2 regions of the Streptomyces sp. GL_141 genome follow, and region 2 is predicted to be linked to the other one. Evidence: riboswitches for the same ligand, from Rfam matches in the RefSeq annotation. Region 2 holds a riboswitch; the other holds the start of a gene.
What was found. A riboswitch is a leader RNA that binds a small molecule or an ion and turns the genes downstream of it on or off. The one in region 2 is predicted to bind ZMP and ZTP.

Region 1 (3,395 bases), 2.0 Mb from region 2:
CCTCCAGCAGGTGGTTCTTGGCCCGGCGGCCGTCCTCGACGAGGATCTCCAGCTCGCGCTTGAACGCGGGCTTGTGGTCCTCCTCCTCTTCGAGCTTGTACTCGGAGAAGAGACCGGCCTCGATGCGCTTGGCCAGCTCCACCTCCTGCTCGGCGTTGAGCAGCGGCACCTTGCCGATGAGCTTGAGGTAGTCCTTGACGGGGTCGGCGGTGGCACCGGCGACCATGACGGTCTGGGCCGGGGCGTCGTCCTCGTCGTCGTCGGACAGGACGAAGCCGGCGCTGCCGCCCGTCTTGGGCGTCTCCTTCTCGTCGCCCTCGTCCAGGTCCTCGGCGGCCCAGTCCTCGCCCTCGGCCACGGGGGCGTCGCCCTCGTCGCCGTCCTTGGCGGTCTTCTTCGTGGCGGCCGTCTTCTTCACGGCGGTCTTCTTCACGGCGGTCTTCTTGACCGCACGCTTCTTCGGCGCGGCGGCGGCATCTGCCGCCACCTCCTCCTCGGTCCCGGAGGCCGACGGGTCGGATATCGCCGCGGCGGGGGTGGTGGCGGCCGTCTTGCGCGCACCGATGAGGCGCGGCGGGGCGGCAGCCTTCTTGGCGACGGTGCGCGCCGGGGCGGCGGCCGCCTTGCGCGCCTTCTTGGCGGGAGCCTTCGTGGCGGGGGCGGCGCTGACGTGCAGCGCGACGCCCTCCTCGTCCAGGACCTGGTTCAGGCTGCGCAGGACCCGCTTCCACTGGTCCACCGGGATGCGGCCGGCCTCGAAGGCCTGGCGCACGTCATCACCGTTGATGTGACCCTGCTCGCGGCCACGCTCGACAAGCGCGACCAGGGCCTCGGATTCGGCGATCTCCGTGGGGAACGTACGGGACGGGCTGAGCGACACAAGGAGCCTCTCGTTGCGAACAAATAAAGGGGTGGCGGGACATCATCGCGCGAACTCGGGAAACAGACCCGAGGGGGGTCTGTATTCCGGGCCGCACGAGGACACCTGTCGGTTCATCGCATGCCCGAGTAGATTCGTTACGCGCTGAATTGAGTGACCTGCGCCACGCCGTGACCGGGGAGCCGGTCGCGGGTGGTCGCGTCCGCCCGTTTTGTCAGCCCGTTTTGCGGGCCTCGATGAGAAAACGGGCGGTGTGTGCGACGAACGGGCCTTCGTGCTCGATCTGTTCGTGCAGCTCGCGCAACCGGTCCCGATGCTGTCCGACCGTGAAGCCGGGCACCATCCAGATCACCTTCCTCAGAAAGTAGATCACGGCTCCGATGTCGTGGAACTCCGTCCGCAGTCGTTCGGAGCGCAGATCGACCACCTCCAGTCCCGCTTCGGTGGCCCCGGCGACCGCGCCGTCGGGGTGCCGGGCCCGCCGGACCTGCTCCGGCTGCGGCCCCAGGAAGTACTCCACGAGCTCGAAGACGCTCGCCGGGCCGACCTGCTGGGAGAGGTACGTGCCGCCGGGCTTCAGCACCCGCGCGATCTCCTCCCACCAGATCGTCACCGGATGCCGGCTGGCGACGAACTCGAAGGCCCCGTCGCCGAACGGCAGCGGCGGCTCGTCGGTGTCCGCGACCACCACCGCGCCGAGCGGGTGCAGCAGCTGTGTCGCCTTGTGGACGTTCGGCGGCCACGATTCGGTGGCCACCGTCAGGCCGGGCAGGGGCCCGGCTCCGGCGAGTACCTCTCCGCCGCCGGTCTGGATGTCCAGGGCGGAGCCGACCTGCGCCAGGTGCCGGGCCAGGAGGCGCTGGTAGCCCCAGGAGGGGCGCTGCTCGGTGGCGCGGCCGTCGAGCCAGGAGAAGTCCCAGCCGTCCACGGAGACGGATTCCGCTTCCGCGACGAGATGGTCGAAAGTGCGCGTCATGTCTCGATCGTCCCAGGTCCGGCGCCGTCCATCCACCGGATTGCCGGGCCGGTGCCCACGCCGGACCCCGCGGACTTGTCGGGAGGCGGTCGCCTACACTGGGCGGCGGGCCGTGACTGGCGTTCGGGTGGATCACCACCGGGGAGCGGCCCGGCGTACACCCGCATCCCGTACGCCGACTGCCGCGCGCCTGGGCGAACCGCGATCCCGCAGCGACGCCCAGGAGCCCCGATGACACCTCAGACGACCGCCCAGCAGGCCCGGACCGCCACCCTGATGGACGGCACCGCCCTCGCCCGCCGCATCTCGGAGCAGACCGCCGAGTACGCGGCGAAGATCACCGAGCGCACCGGTACCGCGCCCTGTCTTGCGACCGTGCTGGTCGGCGAGGACCCCGCCTCCGTCACCTACGTCCGCATGAAGCAGAACCGCTGCGCCAAGGCCGGGATCACCTCCCGCCACGTGGAGCTGCCGGCCGCGACGACCACCGAGGAACTCGTCGCCACCCTGACCGCGCTCTCCGAGGACCCGGAGATCAGCGGCATCCTGCTCCAGCACCCGGTCCCGCACCACATCGACGAGCGCGCCGCCTTCGAGGCCATCGCCCCGGGCAAGGACGTCGACGGGGTCACCATGCACTCCTTCGCCGCCATGGGCTTCGGACTGCCGGGCTTCGTCTCCTGCACCCCCGGCGGCATCATGCGGCTGCTGGAGGCCTACGACGTGGACCTGACCGGCAAGCACGCCGTGGTCGTCGGCCGCAGCGCGATCCTGGGCAAGCCCGCCGGGATGCTGCTGCTGGAGCAGAACGCCACCGTCACCTACTGCCACTCCCGCACCGTGGACCTGCCGTCCATCGTCCGCCAGGCGGACGTGCTGGTCGCCGCCGTCGGCAAGGCCGAGTTCATCCGCGGCGAGGACATCAAGCCGGGCGCCGTGGTGCTGGACGCCGGCTACAACGAGGGCAACGTCGGCGACGTCCACTTCGAGTCGGCCGCCGCCCGCGCCTCGCTGATCACCCCGGTTCCGGGCGGCGTCGGCCCGATGACCATCGCGGTGCTGCTGGAGCAGACCGTCCAGGCCGCCGCCGCGCAGGCCGGCCTGGCCCTCGCGGACCTCTGACCCGTCCCGCACCCCCCGCCGTACGGCGAACGCCCCGGGCCCTTCGGTCCGGGGCGTTGCGTTTCCCCCGGTAACGGGCCGAAAGGAGGATCCCGGTCCGGCGCGGGAGGGCTCCACTGAATATGTGAAGCCTTCGATGGATATGCAGAAGCACCCGGCGTCGGACGCAGCACCGGACGCGGCGGCGGTGGGCGGGAAGCGCCACCCGCGCGGGCTCGCCACCCTCGTCCTCGCCGAGCTGTGGGAGCGTTTCAGCCTCTACGGCATGGTCGCCATCCTCGTGCACTTCCTGGCGGCCTCCCGCGGCCACGGGGGCATGGGCCTCCACGAGGGCACCGCGGAGGCCGTGGAAGGCGTCTACATGGCCATGATCTCGCTGCTGGCGCTGCCCGGCGGCTGGATCGCCGACCGCTTCCT
Region 2 (3,395 bases):
CGTTTGAGGCGCGGGGTCTGGGGCGGAGCCCCAGGGGGGTCCGGGCGCAGCCCGGGGAACGGTGGAAGGGCGGGTAGGGGACTTCGCCCCGCAGGGAGCAGCCCCCCACCCGGGGGGGTCAGGCGACCGGGAGGCCCGGGGCCGGGAAGGCGGCCATCAGGTCGGCCACCGCGGAGCGGATCTTGCCGAGGGCCGCCTCGTCCCCGACGGCAGCCGCGGAGACCGCCTCCGAGATCCAGTCGGCGACCACCGGCATGTGCTCCACCGAGAGACCTCGGGAGGTCAGCGACGGCGTGCCGATCCGGATCCCCGACGGGTCGAACGGCTTGCGCGGATCGAACGGCACCGTGTTGTAGTTCACGACGATCCCGGCCCGGTCCAGCGCCTTCGCCGCGATCTTCCCGGACACCGACTTCCCCGTGAGGTCGATCAGGATCAGGTGGTTGTCCGTACCGCCCGAGACCAGGTCGAAGCCCCGCTCCAGCAGAGCCGCGGCCAGCGCCTTCGCGTTGGCCACGACCGCGTGCGCGTACGACACGAACGAGGGCTGCGCCGCCTCGTGGAGCGCCACCGCGATACCGGCCGTCGTCTGGTTGTGCGGGCCGCCCTGGAGGCCCGGGAAGACCGCCTTGTCGATGGCCTTCGCGTGCTCCTCGCGGCACATCAGCATCGCGCCGCGCGGACCGCGCAGGGTCTTGTGGGTGGTCGTCGAGATCACGTCCACGTGACCCGCCGGGGACGGATGGGCCCCGCCCGCGATCAGGCCGGCGATGTGCGCCACGTCGGCGACGAGCACCGAGCCCGCCTCCTTCGCGATCGACGCGAACGCCTCGAAGTCGATCGTGCGCGGGAGCGCCGTACCGCCGCAGAAGATCAGCTTGGGCCGTTCCGCCAGCGCGAGGTCCCGTACGGCGTCGTAGTCGATGAGACCATTCGTTTCAGGATCCGCAGTCGCCCGGACCCCGTACTGCACGCCGCGGAACCAGGAGCCCGTCGCCGAGACCCCCCAGCCGTGGGTCAGGTGTCCGCCCATCGGCAGCGCCATGCCCATGACCGTGTCGCCGGGCTTGGCGAAGGCGAGGTAGACCGCGAGGTTGGCGGGCGAGCCGGAGTACGGCTGCACGTTGGCGTGGTCGACTCCGAAGAGGCCCTTCGCCCGCTCCACGGCCAGCGCCTCGATGCGGTCGATGTTCTGCTGGCCCTCGTAGTACCGGCGGCCCGGGTAGCCCTCGCTGTACTTGTTCTGCAGCACCGTGCCGGAGGCCTCCAGCACGGCCGAGGACACGTAGTTCTCGCTCGGGATGAGGCGGAGGGTCTCCGCCTGGAGGGTTTCCTCGGCGGCGACGAAGGACGCCAGCTCGGGGTCGGTGGCGAGCAGGGCGGGGTGACGGTACGGGTGGTGGTTCGCGCTCATGGCGGCTCCTCCGGGGTCGATGTCAGATCTCGTCCCCGCGAGGCCCAGGCGAGCGGCCCTGTATGCGGTCGTGCGCGCACGGCTCCCCCGGAGTTGGTTCTCCGTGCGCCAGTCGCCGTGCGTGTCCGACACCTTAGCGGGCGCGCCACGAGAAAGGTTTCTCCGTCCGGTATTCGAGCGAGGATGTGGACAGTGACGCCACCCTCGTCACCGGCTTGACGGACGATCGGAGACCCCGTGTCGACAACTGCTGATGCCATCCGCTCCGCCGACGCGCACAGCGCGCACAACTACCACCCCCTGCCCGTCGTCGTCGCCACGGCGGAGGGCGCGTGGATGACCGACGTGGAGGGCCGCCGCTACCTCGACATGCTCGCGGGCTACTCCGCCCTGAACTTCGGCCACGGCAACCGCCGCCTCCTCGACGCCGCCCGCGCCCAGCTGGAGCGGGTCACCCTGACCTCCCGCGCCTTCCACCACGACCGCTTCGCGGACTTCTGTACCGAGCTCGCGGCGCTGTGCGGCAAGGAAGCCGTCCTGCCCATGAACACGGGAGCGGAGGCCGTGGAGACCGCGGTGAAGACCGCCCGCAAGTGGGGGTACGAGGTCAAGGGCGTACCGGACGGCCACGCCAAGATCGTGGTGGCGGCCGACAACTTCCACGGCCGCACCACGACCATCGTGTCGTTCTCCACCGACCACGACGCCCGCGACCACTTCGGCCCGTACACCCCCGGCTTCGAGATCGTCCCGTACGGGGACCTCACCGCGCTCGCCGCCGCCGTCACCTCCAACACCGTCGCCGTGCTCCTGGAGCCGATCCAGGGCGAGGCCGGCGTGCTCGTACCGCCCGCCGGATACCTGCGGGGCGTACGGGAACTGACGCGCGAGCGGAACGTGCTGTTCATGGCCGACGAGATCCAGTCGGGCCTGGGCCGCACCGGGAAGACCTTCGCGTGCGAGCACGAGGACGTCGTCCCCGACGTGTACATCCTCGGCAAGGCGCTGGGCGGCGGGGTCGTGCCCGTATCGGCGGTGGTGGCCGACCTCGACGTGCTCGGCGTGTTCAAGCCGGGCGAGCACGGCTCCACCTTCGGCGGCAACCCGCTGGCCTGCGCCGTCGCCCTGGAGGTCATCGCGATGCTGCGCACCGGCGAGTACCAGCAGCGTGCCACCGAGCTCGGCGACCACCTGCACCGGGAGCTGAACCTGATGGTCGGCGGCGGCGCGGTGACCGCCGTACGGGGCCGCGGGCTGTGGGCGGGCGTGGACATCGACCCGGCGCGCGGCACCGGCCGGGAGATCTCCGAGAAGCTGATGGGGCTCGGCGTCCTGGTCAAGGACACCCACGGGTCGACGATCCGGATCGCGCCGCCGCTGGTGATCTCCAAGGAGGACCTGGACTGGGGGCTGGACCAGCTCAGGTCGGTCCTCGGCGCCTGACGGCCCCAACCCGACGGCCGCTAGAGGATGACGTGGGGCAGGAAGCGGGCGTACTCGTCCGTGACCGGCCCCGCCGATTCCCGGATGCCGAGGCCCGCCGCCTCGTCCTCGACGACCCACGCGCCGAGCACCACCCGGTTGCCGTCGAAGTCGGGCAGCGGGGCGAGGCCCTGGAAGACGTACGTCTCGTCCTCCTGCGGTGCGAACGGCTCGCCGCCGACCGGGTGCAGGGTGACGCCCGCGCCCTCGCGGCCGAGCAGCGGCTTCGCCGCGTAGCCGGTGGTCGTGGCGAGTTCGCGCGGGCCGTCCAGGTAGGCGGGCAGCAGGTTCGGGTGCTCCGGGAAGAGCTCCCACAGGACCGCCAGCAGCGCCTTGTTGGAGAGCAGCATCTTCCACAGAGGCTCGATCCAGGCGGTGGTGCCGGAGCCGCCGCCGTGGTCGTACGTGCCGAGGACCTGCGGGGCGAACTCGTCGGTGGCCAGCCACTCCCAGGGGTAAAGCTTGAAGATCGCGCGGATGAAGCCGAGCTTCTCGTCCA

Region 1: it holds a riboswitch for ZMP and ZTP, as region 2 does, so the genes downstream of both, AC3IX6_RS05420 (bifunctional 5,10-methylenetetrahydrofolate dehydrogenase/5,10-methenyltetrahydrofolate cyclohydrolase) here and glyA (serine hydroxymethyltransferase) in region 2, are expected to answer to the same signal.

Annotation. Positions count from the first base shown of each region.
Region 1 covers NZ_CM174402.1:1,243,729-1,247,123, reverse strand. Annotated here, with positions in the region: gene AC3IX6_RS05430 (RNA polymerase sigma factor) at 1-880, opposite strand, end outside; gene AC3IX6_RS05425 (methyltransferase domain-containing protein) at 1,095-1,856, opposite strand; ZMP/ZTP riboswitch at 1,959-2,059, shown strand; gene AC3IX6_RS05420 (bifunctional 5,10-methylenetetrahydrofolate dehydrogenase/5,10-methenyltetrahydrofolate cyclohydrolase) at 2,088-2,978, shown strand; gene AC3IX6_RS05415 (peptide MFS transporter) at 3,115-3,395, shown strand, end outside.
Region 2 covers NZ_CM174402.1:3,228,249-3,231,643, forward strand. Annotated here, with positions in the region: gene glyA (serine hydroxymethyltransferase) at 119-1,414, opposite strand; ZMP/ZTP riboswitch at 1,450-1,540, opposite strand; gene rocD (ornithine--oxo-acid transaminase) at 1,652-2,857, shown strand; gene AC3IX6_RS13745 (glutathionylspermidine synthase family protein) at 2,878-3,395, opposite strand, start outside.